DNA from 3 places in the Streptomyces sp. NPDC003247 genome. Region 3 is predicted to be linked to each of the others. Evidence: riboswitches for the same ligand, from Rfam matches in the RefSeq annotation. Region 3 holds a riboswitch; each other region holds the start of a gene.
The links. A riboswitch is a leader RNA that binds a small molecule or an ion and turns the genes downstream of it on or off. The one in region 3 is predicted to bind cyclic di-AMP.
Positions count from the first base shown of each region.

Region 1: linked by a shared signal. The riboswitch ahead of ACFYWQ_RS33790 (peptidoglycan DD-metalloendopeptidase family protein) and the one ahead of ACFYWQ_RS16900 (C40 family peptidase) in region 3 are both predicted to bind cyclic di-AMP.
Region 2: linked by a shared signal. The riboswitch ahead of ACFYWQ_RS13155 (M23 family metallopeptidase) and the one ahead of ACFYWQ_RS16900 (C40 family peptidase) in region 3 are both predicted to bind cyclic di-AMP.

Region 1 is NZ_JBIAPF010000012.1:153,901-159,244, forward strand. Features, by position in the region: gene ACFYWQ_RS33780 (tyrosine-protein phosphatase) at 1-407, opposite strand, end outside; gene ACFYWQ_RS33785 (alpha-galactosidase) at 625-2,697, shown strand; cyclic di-AMP (ydaO/yuaA leader) riboswitch at 3,005-3,162, shown strand; gene ACFYWQ_RS33790 (peptidoglycan DD-metalloendopeptidase family protein) at 3,167-4,132, shown strand; gene ACFYWQ_RS33795 (hypothetical protein) at 4,428-5,344, shown strand, end outside.
Region 2 is NZ_JBIAPF010000003.1:865,310-870,653, reverse strand. Features, by position in the region: gene ACFYWQ_RS13165 (M16 family metallopeptidase) at 1-199, shown strand, start outside; gene ACFYWQ_RS13160 (M16 family metallopeptidase) at 196-1,584, shown strand; cyclic di-AMP (ydaO/yuaA leader) riboswitch at 1,829-1,996, shown strand; gene ACFYWQ_RS13155 (M23 family metallopeptidase) at 2,010-2,765, shown strand; gene ACFYWQ_RS13150 (GntR family transcriptional regulator) at 3,064-3,756, shown strand; gene ACFYWQ_RS13145 (HPr family phosphocarrier protein) at 4,118-4,399, opposite strand; gene ACFYWQ_RS13140 (GNAT family N-acetyltransferase) at 4,578-5,344, shown strand, end outside.
Region 3 is NZ_JBIAPF010000004.1:731,661-737,004, forward strand. Features, by position in the region: gene ACFYWQ_RS16890 (ATP-dependent Clp protease proteolytic subunit) at 1-524, shown strand, start outside; gene ACFYWQ_RS16895 (hypothetical protein) at 531-839, shown strand; cyclic di-AMP (ydaO/yuaA leader) riboswitch at 1,179-1,390, shown strand; gene ACFYWQ_RS16900 (C40 family peptidase) at 1,394-1,867, shown strand; gene ACFYWQ_RS16905 (ATP-binding protein) at 2,346-2,804, opposite strand; gene ACFYWQ_RS16910 (helix-turn-helix domain-containing protein) at 3,017-3,877, shown strand; gene ACFYWQ_RS16915 (DUF397 domain-containing protein) at 3,887-4,129, shown strand; gene ACFYWQ_RS16920 (8-amino-7-oxononanoate synthase) at 4,210-5,337, opposite strand.

The sequences.
Region 1 (5,344 bases), on a different contig from region 3:
GTGCGCTCCTTGATGATCGTGCGGTAGGAGACGATCATCCGGTCCGCGGCCCGGCCGTCCGCGAGGATGGCACGCAGCTGCTCGATGTCGCCGTCGCGGACCATCCTCCAGAACTCGGCGCCGTCCGCGGGGTCCGACAGCGGCAGGTTCACATTGCGCACGCCCGGCAGTTCGACGTCCGGGCCCTCCAGCTTCTGGTCCGCCGCGTTGCGGAAGTCGAAGACGGTGTGCAGACCCAGCGAGGACAGGAACACGGTGTCCTCGTCGCTGGCGTGCGCGAGGTGGCCGCTGCGGAACAGCACGCCGTGACGCACCCGCCGTCCGTCGACGGTCGGCAGGCCGCCCACGTCTCGGAAGTTGCGCACACCGGCCAGCTCGGGCTCGGTCGACGGGATCTGCTGCGTCACAGGTGCTCCTCCGGTCGTCGGTCCCGCTCGGCGCGGCTCGGGTGGCCGACGGAACACTTCCCCGACCATACGGTACGGATTCACGGGGCAACGGGTTGTCCACAGGCGGGCGTCGCCGGGGGCCCGAATGGTTTTCCACAGGCGTTGCTCCACGGGACACCGGCCCCTGATGATGTCGGTGCTTGATCGCACCTGTTCGAATCAGTGGGAGTTTCTGATGCCCGAGTCCGCCGCCGACGGCCGTACCTGGCTCCTTTCGGGGCCCCACAGCAGCTACGCCGTCCATGTCACCGAGGCCGACGAGCTCGTGCACCTGCACTGGGGCCCGCGGCTCGCCCTCGCCGACGCCGAGGCGCTCGCCGTGCGCCCGCTGCCGGACTACTGGGCCTTCGAGTCCCCGCTCGACGGCCGGGAGGAGTATCCGGTCGAGGGCGGCGCCCGCTTCGTCCGCCCCGCCCTGTCCGTGCGCACCGCCGGCCGGCGCGGAACCGAGTGGACCTTCACCGGCCACGAGACCGAGGGCGACGAGCTGCGGCTGCGCTTCCGGGACGGCGGGCTGGCCGTGACCCTCCACTACCGGATGCGCGACGACGTCGTGGAGCGCTGGACGACCCTGCGCAACGACGGCGACGAGCCCCTGGAGCTGCTGCGCGCCGACTCCGCCACCTGGACCCTGCCCGACCGCGACGGCTGGCGCCTGTCCCAGCTGCACGGCCGCTGGGCCGCCGAGTCCCGCCTCACCCGCGCCCCCCTCACCTACGGTGAGAAGGTCATCGGCAGCCGCCGCGGCCACACCGGCCACCAGCACCTGCCCTGGGTGGCCCTGGACACCGACGCGACCGAGGAGCGCGGCGAGGTCTACGGCTGCGCCCTGGGCTGGTCCGGCTCCTGGCGGATCGCCGTGGCCCAACTGCCCGACGCGCGCGTGCAGGTCACGGGCGGCGCCGGGTACGACGACTCGGGCCTGCTGCGGCTGGCGGCGGGGGAGTCCTTCACCACGCCGCTCTTCGCCGGTCTGTGGAGCGACGGCGGCTTCGGCGGCGCGAGCCGCGCCTGGCACGCCTACCAGCGGGGGTACGTGATCCCGGACGCCGAGCGGGACCGGCCCGTGCTCTTCAACTCCTGGGAGGCCACGTTCTTCGACATCTCGGAGGAACAGCAGGCGACCCTCGCGCGCCGCGCCGCGGCCATCGGCGTCGAGCTGTTCGTGGTCGACGACGGCTGGTTCGGGGCCCGCACCGGCGACCACGCGGGACTCGGCGACTGGCGCCCCAACCCCGACCGCTTCCCCAACGGCCTCAAGCCGCTCGCGGACCAGGTGCACGCGCTCGGAATGCAGTTCGGCATCTGGGTCGAGCCCGAAATGGTCAATCCGGACAGCGACCTCTACCGGGCGCACCCCGACTGGGTCCAGTTCCAGCCCGGGCGGAAGCGGACGGAATTCCGCAACCAGCTCGTCCTCAACCTCGCCCGCGAGGACGTCCAGGAGTACCTCTGGCAGCAGCTCGACACCCTCCTGTCCAGCGCGCCCGTCGACTACGTCAAGTGGGACTTCAACCGCTGCTTCACCGACGCCGGCTGGCCGGACGACCCCTATCCGCAGCGGCTCTGGGTCGACCACGTGCGCGCCCTGTACGCGCTGTTCGACCGGTTGCGGGCGGCCCACCCGGGCGTCGCCTTCGAGTCCTGCTCCGGTGGCGGTGGGCGGATCGACCTCGGGATCGCGAGCCGGACCGACCAGGTGTGGACGTCCGACAACACCGACCCGCTGGACCGGCTCGCCATCCAGCACGGCTTCAGCCAGGTGCACCCGGCGCGGATCATGGCCGCCTGGGTCACCGACAGCCCCAACACCCAGCTCAACGGCCGGGTCAGCTCGCTGCGCTTCCGGTTCGTCAGTGCCATGGCCGGTGTGCTCGGCGTCGGCGGAGACCTCTCCGAGTGGACCGAGGATGAGCTCACCGAGGCGCGCGGCTGGGTCGAGCTGTACAAGGAGATCCGGCCCCTCGTGCAGCACGGCGACCTGTACCGGCTGCGGCCCCCGGAGGGCGGCCTGAGCGCCGTGCAGTACGTGCGCGGGGACGAGAGCGTCGTCCTCGCCTGGCTCCAGGCGCAGCGCTACGGCGAGCCGGCACCGGCGCTGCGGCTGCGCGGCCTGGACCCGGCAGAGTCGTACGAATGCCTTGAAACGGGTGAAGTGCGCCGAGGGGCGGTGCTGTTGCACCACGGGCTGCGCACCGGGCTGCGCCGCGACCTCGATGCGGCGGTTATCCGGCTGCGTCGCATCTGAGAGTTCTGTCCGGATTGAATTCCTTCATCACAACTCGCTCTGGAATAAAGAAGCCTGGAGGCGTGTCACGTGAGGAGCGTCATATCCGTGACCGTGCGTCGCCCGTCATGCTCACGTAATCAATGCGTTTCTCATGGGCGTTCCGGGAAGTGCGGGCCCCGCGGTACACGGAAAGTGACGGGGAATTCTCACAGAGGATCAAGAGAAAGGCGTGAACAGCGCAACCGCTGCTTGTTCCTGTGCGTCCTGGTCGCTTACGTTCCACACCAATCCGGACGGACGCCCAATCCTGCCGCCGCCCGGAGCCCGCACACACTCACCCGTACGTGGCAGGAGCGGGGGACCCACAGGTAGAACCGCCTGTTCCGGTCTCCGGAACGGCTAGGGGTAAAGCCGTGCCTCGGCGCGGCCGGGCATCTCCAGCCCGCACCCGACAGCTCACCTCGCAGGCGCCGGAGAGGAATGCGACATGCCCGCGAAGGGTAAGCACCGCCGCCCGAAGACCCCGCGCTTCACCCGCTCCATCGCCGTCGCCGGAACGGGCGGCGCCGCGCTCGCCCTCCCGCTCATGGGTGCCGCCGGCGCCCATGCCGCACCGGCCCAGTCGGCGGCCCGGTCGGTCTCCGCCGTCGCGGAGACGTCCGTCCAGGCCGCTCCGGCGGCGCAGCAGGCCGCCGCCGACGCGACGTCCGCCACCGAGACCCGGACCTACACGGTGGTGGCCGGCGACTACCTCTCGAAGATCGCGGACGAGCAGAGCGTCAGCGGCGGCTGGCAGGAGCTGTACGAGGACAACCGTCAGGCCGTCGGCGCGAACCCGTCGCTGATCCACCCGGGCCTCAAGCTGTCGATCGGTGAGAAGGCGGCCACGACCGGTACCACCAAGTCGCCGTCCACGTCGTCCGGTTCCTCCTCCTCGAAGTCGTCGCAGTCGTCGAAGTCCACGCAGTCCTCGACGTCGGCGAAGTCCTCCGGCTCCGCCGCCGGGTCGACCACGGAGAGCGCCGGGAACACCACCGCCTCCAGCGGCTTCGTCCTCCCCGTGGCGAGCGCCGCCATCGGCACCCCGTACCGGATGTCCGGCAGCATGTGGTCCAGCGGCTACCACACCGGCGTCGACTTCGTCGTCTCGACCGGCACCTCCCTCAAGGCCGTCGGCGCGGGCACGGTCGTCTCCGCCGGCTGGGGCGGCGCCTACGGCAACCAGGTCGTCATCAAGCTCGCCGACGGCTACTACGCCCAGTACGCCCACCTCTCCTCGCTCTCCGTCTCGGCCGGCCAGACCGTCTCCGCGGGCCAGCAGATCGGTCTGTCCGGCGCGACCGGCAACGTGACCGGCCCGCACCTGCACTTCGAGATCCGCACCACGCCGAACTACGGCTCGGACATCGACCCGGTCGCCTACCTCCGCTCGCACGGGGTCTCCGTCGGCTGACCGGTCGCACGACCACCCGCCCGACACGCCACCGAAGGCCGGACCCGTTCCCAGGGTCCGGCCTTCGGTGTCTTTGCGCGTTCATGATCACTGTATTGCGGTCGTGTGGCAGGTCCCGCCGGACCGTCGACAGCGGGGGCGGAGGAGGGACACAGTGATCTCCGGCAAGGGACAACCGCTTTCCCCACCCCTTCCGCATGTCCGATTCCTCGAACGCCGTTCGGCTCCGTGGACGGCGGCCGGGCCATCGCGAGGTGGCCGACCACACGACCACGCTCATCGTGAAGGACCACTAGTGAACCCCTCCCGACGCCGAAGAACCGTCGCCGTCACCGCCGCCGCCCTGCTCGCCGGACTCTTCTCCGCGCCCACCGGTCAGGCCGCCGAGCAGCCGCGCCGGATCGTCGAGAACCTCGACCGCGGCCTGGTCGCCGTACCGTCCGGCGAGGGCACCTTCCTCAGCTGGCGCCTGCTCGGCACCGAGTACGCCCGGTACGGCGACGCGATCGCCTTCAACGTGTACAAGAACGGCCGCCGGCTGAACCGCGAGCCGATCAGGAAGTCGACGACCTACCAGGACGACTCCCGGGGCACGGGGACCTACACCGTGCGCGCGGTGGTCGACGGACACGAGCAGCGGCCGAGTTCCGCCGCCCTCGACTTCGCCGACGGGTACGCCGAGATCCCGCTCGCCGCGGCCGACGGCTACACCGTCCAGCACGCCTGGCCCGGCGACCTCGACGGCGACGGACGCTACGAGCTCGTCGTCAGCCGGCTCTCCCAGACCCGGGACAGGTCCGACCTGCTGGAGGCCTACACCCTCTCCGGCGAGCGGCTCTGGCGGGTCGACCTCGGCCCCGGCTCCTACACCCAGGTCGGCGGGAACGGCGCCAACGACCCGGCGCCCGCCGCTGTCAGCGGATCCACCGCGATCGGCGGCTACCGCAACGACGACAACGTCACCGTGTACGACCTCGACAGCGACGGCAAGGCCGAGGTGCTGGTGCACACGGCCGACGGCACCACCTTCGCGGACGGCGCACAGGTCACCGCCGCCTCGCCCGCGAACCAGTTCGTCTCGGTGATCGACGGCGCGACCGGCACCGAGCGCACCCGGCAGCCCGTCCCCGACGACTTCGTCGCCGACGGGCCCTCCGGCGGCCACTTCGGCATCGCCTACCTGGACGGCGTCCACCCGAGCCTGGTCACCAA
Region 2 (5,344 bases), on a different contig from region 3:
GCTCGCCCTGACCGCCGTCCAGCGCGTGCTGGAGGTCACGGCGGAGGAGGTGCGGGAGGTCGCCGAGGCCCGTCTGCGTCCCGACAACCGGGCCGTGCTGGTCTACGAGCCCGTCGAGGGCGCTGAAGAAGGCGCCGAGGGCGCCGAGGGCGCCGACGACACCACCGACGCGGACGAGAACGAGGAGGCGGCCAAGTGACCGAGCTCGCCACGATGGACTTCCACCCCCAGCCGCAGGCGGGCGACGCCAGGCCGTGGGCGTTCCCGGCCCCCGCGCGCGGGGCGCTCGACAACGGCCTGACCGTCCTGCACTGCCACCGCCCGGGGCAGCAGGTGATCGCCGTCGAGATCATCCTCGACGCGCCCCTGGACGCCGAGCCGGCCGGTCTCGACGGTGTCGCCACGATCATGGCGCGGGCCTTCTCGGAGGGCACCGACAAGCACTCCGCCGAGGAGTTCGCCGCCGAGCTGGAGCGCTGCGGCGCGACCCTCGACGCGCACGCCGACCACCCCGGCGTCCGGCTGAGCCTGGAGGTCCCGGCCTCCCGCCTGGCCAAGGCCCTCGGTCTGATCGCCGACGCCCTGCGGGCACCCGCGTTCGCCGACAGCGAGGTCGAGCGCCTGGTGCGCAACCGCCTCGACGAGATCCCGCACGAGCTGGCCAACCCCTCCCGGCGTGCCGCCAAGGAGCTCTCCAAGGAGCTCTTCCCGGCCGGCACGCGCATGTCGCGTCCGCGCCAGGGCACCGCCGACACGGTCGAGAAGATCGACTCCGGGGCCGTCCGGGCCTTCTACGAGAAGCACGTCCGCCCCGCCACGGCCACCGCGGTGGTCGTCGGCGATCTGACGGACATCGACCTCGACGCGCTCCTCGGCGACACCCTGGGCGCCTGGACGGGCTCCTCGGCCCAGCCGCGGCCGGTGCCGCCGGTGACCGCCGACGACACCGGCCGGGTCGTCATCGTGGACCGCCCCGGCGCCGTCCAGACGCAGCTGCTGATCGGCCGCATCGGTCCCGACCGGCACGCGCGCGTGTGGCCCGCGCAGGTGCTCGGCACGTACTGCCTCGGCGGCACCCTCACCTCCCGCCTGGACCGCGTCCTGCGCGAGGAGAAGGGCTACACCTACGGCGTGCGCTCCTTCGGCCAGGTGCTGCGCTCCGCGCCGGACGGCACGGGCGCCGCGATGCTCGCCATCAGCGGCTCCGTGGACACCCCCAACACCGGCCCCGCGCTGGAGGACCTCTGGAAGGTGCTGCGCACCCTCGCCGCCGAGGGGCTCACCGACGCCGAGCGGGACGTCGCCGTGCAGAACCTGGTCGGTGTCGCGCCGCTGAAGTACGAGACCGCCGCGGCCGTGGCCGGCACCCTGGCCGACCAGGTCGAGCAGCACCTGTCCGACGACTACCAGGCGACGCTGTATCAGCAGCTCGCCGCGACCGGCACCGTGGAGGCCACCGCGGCGGTCGTCAGCGCCTTCCCGGTGGACCGCCTGGTGACCGTGCTCGTCGGTGACGCCGGCCGGATCAAGGACGCGGTCGAGGCCCTGGGCATCGGTGAGGTGAAGGTCGTCCCGGCCGAGTAGCGACGGGGGTCCCCCTGCGGCGAGGTGCGCGCCCCGAGGTGGCAGGGACGCGTGCGGGGCCCTGGCGACCGGCCGGTCGCCAGGGCCCTTCGACGTCTGAAAGGGATGTCCGAATTGAGGGAGAGGCTGCCTGTCTGCCCTGTGGCATGCGCTACAAAAACCCCGGCACGTTTGGGGATCGATCACGGGCGCGTCTAGGTTCGTCCGGGCTGTTCGTCGGGCAGTGCGCCGCGTCCGCGGCACCGGACAGCCATCGCCGAGTCCCCGTACGGCGCGAGCCAGGGGAGCCGGGGACCCAACGATGAAGTCCCTGGGGTGAATCGGACGCCCGCGCGTGTCGCGAGGGGGTCCGTAGGAGACCTTCCTGCTCCGAACCCGTCAGCTAACCCGGTAGGCGAGAGGGAAGGAAAGGACCGCTCAACTTCATGGCGTTCACCTGCGCCACCGGGAAGCACCGTCGTCCCGGCCGGATGAAGCGCACCTCCGCCCGCGCGGCGGGCATCGCGGCGCTCACCACCACCGGCGTCATCGGCACCGCCGCCTCCGGTCCCGCCCTCGCCGCGGAGCCCTCCGCCGAGCAGACCGGGCTCATCCCCGTCGTCGCCATCGGTGACACGGTCGCCGAGCGGATCGACGAGCAGGCCGCCGCGCAGAAGCAGGCCGCGCAGGCGGAGGCCGCGCGCAAGGAGGCCGCCGCCGAGGCCGCCGAGAGGGTCAAGGAGGAGCGCGAGGCACGTGCCCGCGCCGCCCGTGAGGCCGAGCGCAAGCGCCTCAACGCCTTCGTGGCGCCGATCACCGGCTCCTACGTCTCCACCGCCTACCGGGCGAGCAGCTCCCTGTGGTCGTCCGGGAGCCACACCGGCATCGACTTCCACGCCTCGACCGGCACCACCGTGCACGCGGTCGGCACCGGCACCGTCGTCGAGGCCGGCTGGGGCGGTGCCTACGGCAACCAGGTCGTGCTCCGGATGAGCGACGGCACGTACACCCAGTACGGCCACCTGTCGTCGATCAGCGTCTCGGTGGGCCAGAAGGTCACCGCCGGCCAGCGGATAGCCCTCTCCGGCGCGACCGGCAACGTCACCGGCCCGCACCTGCACTTCGAGGCCCGCACGAGCGCCGAGTACGGCTCGGACATCGACCCGGTCGCCTACCTCCGCAAGCACGGTGTGAGCCTCTGACCACGTCGGGGGCCGATCTCCTGAACGACGTCAGGGGCCCGGCCTCCGGCGACACCCGGTGACGCACGCGAACCGCCGGCACCACCCGGCGACGCGTCCCCGCCTGTGACGGCACCCGGCGACACATCCTCCCGCCCCGGCCCCCGCGGCCGGGGCTTTCGCCGTTTTCATGCGCCTCGTTGTCCAAAAAATATCCCTGGATTCCGGCCCGCCGTCGGAATGTGCGGCTCACTGCAATAGAGTCACTGAACACACGTCATTCGTCGACGTTTCACGGGGATTAAGGCGGAGGTCGGTCATGCGTATTCCGGCGCACTCGGTGTGCACGGCCATCCGGGACGACATCGTCGCGGGTGTCTACGAGCGCGGCAGCCGCCTCACCGAGGAACTCCTCGCCCGCCGCTACGGCGTCTCCCGCGTCCCCGTCCGGGAGGCGCTGCGCACGCTGGAGGCGGAGGGATTCGTCGTCACGCGGCGGCACGCGGGCGCGTGCGTCGCCGAACCGACCGAGCAGGAGGCCGCCGACCTGCTGGAGATGCGGATGCTCCTGGAGCCGCTCGGCGCCTCCCGGGCCGCCCAGCGGCGCACCGAGGCGCACCTCAAGGTGTTGCGCGGCCTCGTCCGGCTGGGCCAGGAGCGCGCCAGGAGGGGCAGCAGCGAGGATCTGCGCTCCCTGGGCGGCTGGTTCCACGAGACGCTCGCCCAGGCCTCCGGCAGCCATGCCCTGACCTCGACGCTCACCCAGCTCCGGCACAAGATCGCCTGGATGTACGCGGTGGAGGCGCCGGCCAACCCGGTGGAGTCCTGGGCGGAGCACGGCGCGATCGTGGACGCGGTGGCGCGCGGGGACGGCGATCGCGCGCGGTCGCTCACGGCGCTCCACACCGAGCGCTCCTCCACCGCGCACCGGCTGCGCTTCGGGGGCGGAGAACGCCAGGACCGTGTGAGGACTTCGCAACACGTCGTAAACATGTCGGGCCCGCGTCATTAACACGAGAGCCGTATACAAAGAAGTGATATTCGGCGGAGGTGTATTTCCGCTGCCCATTTTTCGGCGCGCCCGGAATTTCCGACGGCGCGTCGTTCGCATGCGTGGGCGCTTGATTCGGCATGCTTCCGGCAATTTCCCCCGGCAAGCCTCCGAATCCCCCGGTGAGCCTCCGAATCCCCCGGCAAGCCCCGGAATCTCCCGGCAGACTTCCGCGCCCCCGACGGGCCTCCGCGCCCCCCGGCAGACCTCCGCGCCCCCGGCGGGCCTCCGAATCCCCCGCCAGGCCTCCGAAAACGGCGGAGCCGCGCCGCCCGGTGAGGGTGGCGCGGCTGCGTGCGCGCGGCGAGCGGGGCTCAGACGGTCAGACGGTCTCGGGAAGCTCCTCGAGCCCCTCGGAGACCAGCTTGGCCAGCCGGTCGAGGGCGATGTCCGCGCCCTCGGCCTCGGAGGCCAGGACGATCTCCTCGCCGCCCTGGGCGCCCAGGCCGAGGACGGCCAGCATGGAGGCCGCGTTGACGGGGTTGCCCCCCGCCTTGGCGATCGTCACCGGGACGCCTGCGGCCGTGGCGGCTCGGACGAAGATGGAGGCGGGGCGGGCGTGGAGGCCCTCGGCCCAGCCGACGTTGACGCGGCGCTCAGCCATGTGTTGCTGCCCTTCGGTGTTCAGGGTTGTCTAGACCAGTGTTCCACACGTGAAGCAGGCCCGGAACGGTGCTCTGTCCCGTGCCGCCGTGGTCGCCGGGCCGCGGCCTCGGCCCGACGTTCCGTCCTCCACAGAGTGCCCCGCGCCGTTGTCGTACGCGAGCCGTACTCTGGGCCCCATGCAGAGCGCGCCGGACCGGCACGAGTACCCCGCCCACTGGGAAGCCGACGTGGTGCTGCGCGACGGCGGCACCGCGCGCGTCCGCCCCATCACCGTCGATGACGCCGAGCGCCTGGTCAGCTTCTACGAGCAGGTCTCGGACGAGTCGAAGTACTACCGCTTCTTCGCGCCCTACCCGCGTCTGTCCGCCAAGGACGTCCACCGCTTCACGCACCACGACTTCGTGGACCGGGTGGGACTCGCGGCCACGGTCGGCGGCGAGTTCATCGCCACCGTACGCTACGACCGCATCGGCGCCGACGGCATGCCCGCCTCCGCCCCGGCCGACGAGGCCGAGGTCGCCTTCCTCGTGCAGGACGCCCACCAGGGCAGGGGAGTGGCCTCCGCGCTCCTGGAGCACATCGGGGCCGTGGCGCGCGAGCGCGGCATCCGCCGGTTCGCCGCCGAGGTGCTCCCCGCCAACACCAAGATGATCAAGGTGTTCACGGACGCCGGGTACACCCAGAAACGCAGCTTCGAGGACGGCGTCGTCCGCCTGGAGTTCGACCTCGAACCCACCGAGCGGTCCCTGGCCGTCCAGCGTGCGCGGGAGCAGCGCGCCGAGGCCCGCTCCGTACGCCGGCTGCTGGTGCCCGGCTCGGTCGCCGTCGTCGGCACCGGCCGCGCCCCCGGCGGCGTCGGCCGCAGCGTTCTCGGCAACCTGCGGCAGGCCGGCTTCACCGGCCGTCTGTACGCCGTGAACAAGGCGTTCCCCGAGGACCTGAA
Region 3 (5,344 bases):
TGGGCACGCCGATCGACGACACCGCGGCGAACGACGTGATGGCCCAGCTCATGTACCTGGAGCACCGGGACCCCGACCGGGACATCTCGCTGTACGTCAACTCCCCGGGCGGCTCGTTCAGCGCGATGTCGGCCGTCTACGACACACTGCGGTACGTCACCTGCGACGTGGCGACCGTCTGCCTGGGCCAGGCCGGCTCGTCCGCCGCCCTCCTGCTGGCCGCGGGCACACCGGGCAAGCGGTCCGTGCTGCCGGGCGCGCGCGTGGTGCTCCGCCAGCCGTCGCTGCCGGAGCCGGTGCGGGGGCAGACCGGCGATCTGGTCGTCCAGGCCCGGGAACTGGCCCGCACCCGCACCCGCCTGGAGGAGATGCTCGTACGGCACACCGGGCGCCGTCCGGAGCAGGTGGGCGCCGACCTCGAACGCGACCGGATCCTCGACGCCCGCCAGGCCGTGGAGTACGGCCTGGCGGACCGCGTGGTCCCGGCCCGCAGGGCTTCCGGCGGCCTGCCGGGCGAGGGGTGAGCCGCGATGCTGCCTCCCGAGCTGCCTCCGCTGCCCGCGCTGACCCGGGCCGAGGCCGAGCTGATCGACCGTTACCTGGAGGTGGTCGACCTGCTCGGCCGGATCAACCCCGCCCGCGACGGCGACACCTACCGCGGACTGCGCGCCGCCCAGGCACTGGTGGGCAGGGCGACCGCGCTGCGCGACGCGCTGACGCTGATGCACCAGCGGGGCGAGAGCGAACTGCACGCGCCGACGCTCGCGCGGGCGCTGCGCGTGCTCGACGGGGAGCGCCGCACCGCGCGCGTCACGATGCCTCCGCTCCCCGACCGATGACGTACGGGTGTCCCGACGGCTCCGTGTTCGCCGAAAGCGTGACGCGCGGACCCGAGTTGAAACGGACCGAACGGCGTACCCCCGGGCGGCCCATCCTCGACTGCTTTTTCCAGCCCACAGCGGTTGCGCGAAATGAGGGGCACCGCGCCGGAACGAACGGTTCCAGTGCTGGTCGGGGGGTATGTCGCCGCCTTGACACCTGACCCGCCATCAGGGTGTCCACCCGAACGGGTGAGTGGTGAGTAACCCCACAAATCCCCGGTTGCGTTGGGATTTTCGGACATCGGTGCGCCAAGATCCCTGACTGACGACAAGCCCCCGCCACAAGCGGCGGGGCGGTCCGGGCGGACGCCGAGTCCTGCCGCCGCCCGGATGACCGGTCGACAGGAGTGCATCGGCAGGAGTGGAGGACCCAAGCACGACGGGTCGCCGGAGCGGTCGCCCCATGACCGGACCGAGCAGCCCTTGGGGTGAAGCCGCAGCAGCGGCCGGGCAACTTCGCCAGCCCGAATCCGACAGGTCATCCTTCACAGGCGGCTGACGAAGGGTTGCGCATGACTGCGCTGAATCGTGTCCCGTCGCTCATGGCCCGGGCCGGCACGGCCTCGGCCTTCGCCATCGCCGCCGTGGGCGGCTCGATCGTGGTCCCGGGTGTCGCCTCCGAAGCGGCGGCCGCCACCCCGGCGACGAAGGCACTCCAGATCGCGGCCTCCAAGAAGGGTTCGCCCTACCGGTACGGGGCCGCCGGGCCGAACAGGTTCGACTGCTCCGGGCTCACGCTGTACTCGTTCAAGAAGGCGGGCAAGAAACTGCCTCGTACGGCGGCCCAGCAGTACAACAAGACCACCCACATCTCGGCGAGCAAGCGCAAGGCCGGGGACCTCGTGTTCTTCCACTCGGGGTCGTACGTCTACCACGTCGGGATCTACGCCGGTAAGGGCAAGATCTGGCACTCCCCGAAGACCGGGGACGTGGTGAGGCTGCAGAAGATCTGGACCAAGAGCGTCTGGTACGGCCGGGTCAAGTGACCCTCCGGGGGCGGTGGCGGCGTCCCTGACGCGCCGCCACCGCCTCCGGAGCCCGCCTCCGGAGCCCGGGGCGTGGGGGCCGTCAGGCGGCCGTTCGCGCCGCCTGCGCCACGCCCAGGGCCGTCACACGGCCGTTCACAGCCGCCCGCAGCCCACCCACAGCCGTTACAGGCCTTCACAGCCCTCCGGCAGCCGCCGAGCCTCGCCCGCCCCCGCCTCTGCCGGCCGAGCGCGCGGCCCGCGCTCACGCCCTCCCGACATCACCCGTTCGGCGGACATCCACGCCCGCACCCCGCACACCACTCGTCCGGCGGACAGCCCCACCCGTGCGGCCCGCCGCCTCCCCGCGCACCTCCCCTGGCCCCCGCACGTCCCCGAGTCCCCCACAGCCGTCCGCCACCCGCCCCCGCCCCCGCACACCCTCCACGCCCCTCACCGCTCCACGCCCCGCCACGCCCCGCCAAGGAATCCGAGCGGGTCAAGGTTCCTGTTGGCCCGCCGTCGCCACCGGCTCCACGGTCAGCGTCCACGGCAGGTCGACGCAGATGGTCTTGCCGCCCTCGCGGGTGGGGCGGACGCGGAGTCTGCCCCCGCACTCCGCGGTCAGCCAGCGGATGATCACCAGGCCACGGCCGTTGTCCTGCTGGACGGCGGCCGGCAGGCGCCTGGGGAAGCGCGGGTGGCTGTCGGTGACGCCGATGCGCAGCAGCTCGTCCCGGTCGAGCCGGAGGTCCACCCGGAAGGTGGGCGACTGCCCGAAGGTGTGCTGTACGGCGTTGGTGGCGAGCTCGGAGACGATGAGGCGGACGGTGTCGGCCGTCTCCGCCTCCGCGGGAAGACCCCATCCCCCCAGCGTGGTCAGAACGAACGCGCGAGCCGTGGACACCGATGCGGGATCGCTCGGCAGAGTGAGGGATGCTTCCAGATGGTCTGCCATGGCGATGCCGTCCCTTTCCCACGGGACCGGAGTCCGACACGGTGCGGATGGTTCGAGTACGGTCCCGGACTGGTGCTTCGTCGCCAGATTGCCATCAGCGGGCCGCCACCGGTGGCGATCCACCAAGATGTGCATATATCTGTCGCTCGATGCGGTGAACTCTGCCACGGCAGAGCGTATTTGGACGGCTCGTAGGGAGTAAGGAGAACTCCATGCAGCACGGTCCCGCGGTGCGCCGCCGGAAACTGGGCGCCGAACTGCGGGCCCTGCGCGCCCGCCTCGGCCTGACCAGTGGGGAGGCGGCCCGGCTCGTGGGCTGGCACCAGTCGAAGGTGAGCCGGATCGAGACCGGTACCAGCGGTACGAAACCCGCCGATGTGCGGTTACTCCTCGACGCCTACGGCGTGTCCGACCCCCAACTGCGTGAGTTGATGCTGGCGTTGGCGGGGTCCACCGACAGCGGCGGGCGGGATCACTGGGTGCACGCCTACCGCGGCGTGCTGCCGCCCGCCTACCGGGACTTCATCAGCCTGGAGTCGCAGGCGAGCGCGATGCGCACCCTGGAGACGACCGTGGTCCCGGGGCTGCTCCAGACGCCCGAGTACGCGCGGGCGGTGACGAGGGCCGCCGTCGAGGGAGCCGACGAGGACCAGTTGGACACCCTGGTGGAGGTGCGGCTGGCCCGCCAGGACGTCCTGCGCGCACAGCCGCCGCTGACCCTGAACGCGGTGCTGGACGAGGCCGTACTGCGTCGGGAGGTGGGCGGCCCCGAGGTCATGGCGCGGCAACTGGACCGGCTCGTGGAGGCGGGCCGGCTTCCCCAAGTCACGCTCCAGGTACTGCCGTTCAGTGCCGGAGCTCATATCGGAGTCACAGGTTCTTTCGTTATCTTCTCGTTTACGAACACTTCTGATCTGGATGTGGTTGTTCTCGACCACTTGACGAGTAGCCTCTATCTCGAACGGAAAGAACACCTCCAGGCCTACACCGAGGCCTTCGACGCCCTTCGGGCGCACGCCCTTTCACCCGAGGACACACTGGAATACATCGCCGCGAAAGCCGCCGGCACGTAAGGAGGCACCATGACTGCACTGCCTCGGAACGTACCCTCCAGTACCGACCTGCACGACCGCCACCGTCCGCAGGGCCTGCGGTGGCTGCGCAGCAGCTACAGCACGGGAGCCAACAACTGCGTGGAGACGGCCCGCCCGGAGACCGGACCGTGGGCCGGCCTGCTCGCCGTACGCGACTCCAAGGACCCGGCCGGACCCGCCCTGCTCTTCTCCCCCGAGAGCTGGACGGGCTTCACGGCCACGTTCCGCTGACCTTCGTCCGGAACGTCCGGAATCGCGTCCGGACCCCTACCCCCCACCCGTATCCCGGCGCCCGGCCGTGTCACGCCGACTCATGGTCGTGTCTCGCCGATCACTCGTACAGCGCGTTCGATCTGCGCCTCGGAGAGGTCCGCGCGGGCGGTCAGCCTCAGGCGTGAGACGCCGTCGGGCACGGAGGGAGGACGGAAGCAGCCGACGGTCAGACCTGCCGCCCGGCAGTCCGCCGCCCAGCGCACCGCCCGCTCCGGGGACGGGGCACGCACGGAGACGACCGCGGCGTCCGGACGCACCGCCTCCAGACCCGCGGCCGTCAGCCGCGCGTGCAGGTCGCCCGCGACCGCACGCGCGCGTGCCGCGCGTTCCGGTTCGCGGCGCAGCAGCCGCAGGGCCGCCAGGGCCGCGCCCGCCGCCGCGGGGGCGAGGCCGGTGTCGAAGATGAACGTCCGGGCCGCGTTCACCAGGTGCTCGATCACCCGCGCGGGTCCGAGCACCGCCCCGCCCTGGCTGCCGAGCGACTTGGACAGCGTGACCGTGACGACGACGTCGCCGGCACCGGCCAGCCCCGCGGCGTGCGGGGCGCCGCGCCCGCCGGCGCCGAGGACGCCGAGCCCGTGGGCGTCGTCGACGACCAGCCCGGCCCCGTGCTCCCGGCACACCTCGGCGAGGGCGGCCAGCGGCGCCGCGTCGCCGTCGACCGAGAACACCGTGTCGGAGACCGTCAGCGCCGGGCCCGGGTGCGTGCCGAGCGCCTTGCGCACGGCGTCCGGGTCGGCGTGCGCGACGACCTGGGTGGTGCCGCGGGCCAGCCGGCAGCCGTCGATGAGCGAGGCGTGGTTCCCGGCGTCCGAGACGATCAGGGTGCCGTGCGGGGCCAGCGCGGTGACCGCCGCCAGGTTCGCGGCGTAGCCGGAGGAGAGGACCAGGGCCGCGTCGAAGCCGCAGAAGCCGGCCAGTTCCCGTTCCAGCTCGGCGTGGAGTTCGGTGGTGCCGGTGACGAGACGGGAGCCGGTGGCACCGGCGCCCCAGGTCCGGGCGGCCCGCGCCGCGCCCTCGGTGACCTCCGGATGACGGGCCAGGCCCAGGTAGTCGTTGCTCGCGAGGTCGAGGAGCGGCGAGTCGGCCGGCCGGGGACACAGGGTCCGTACGAGTCCGGCGCGGCGGCGCAGCTCCGCCTGCTCGTCGATCCAGCCGAACGCCATGGGGCCC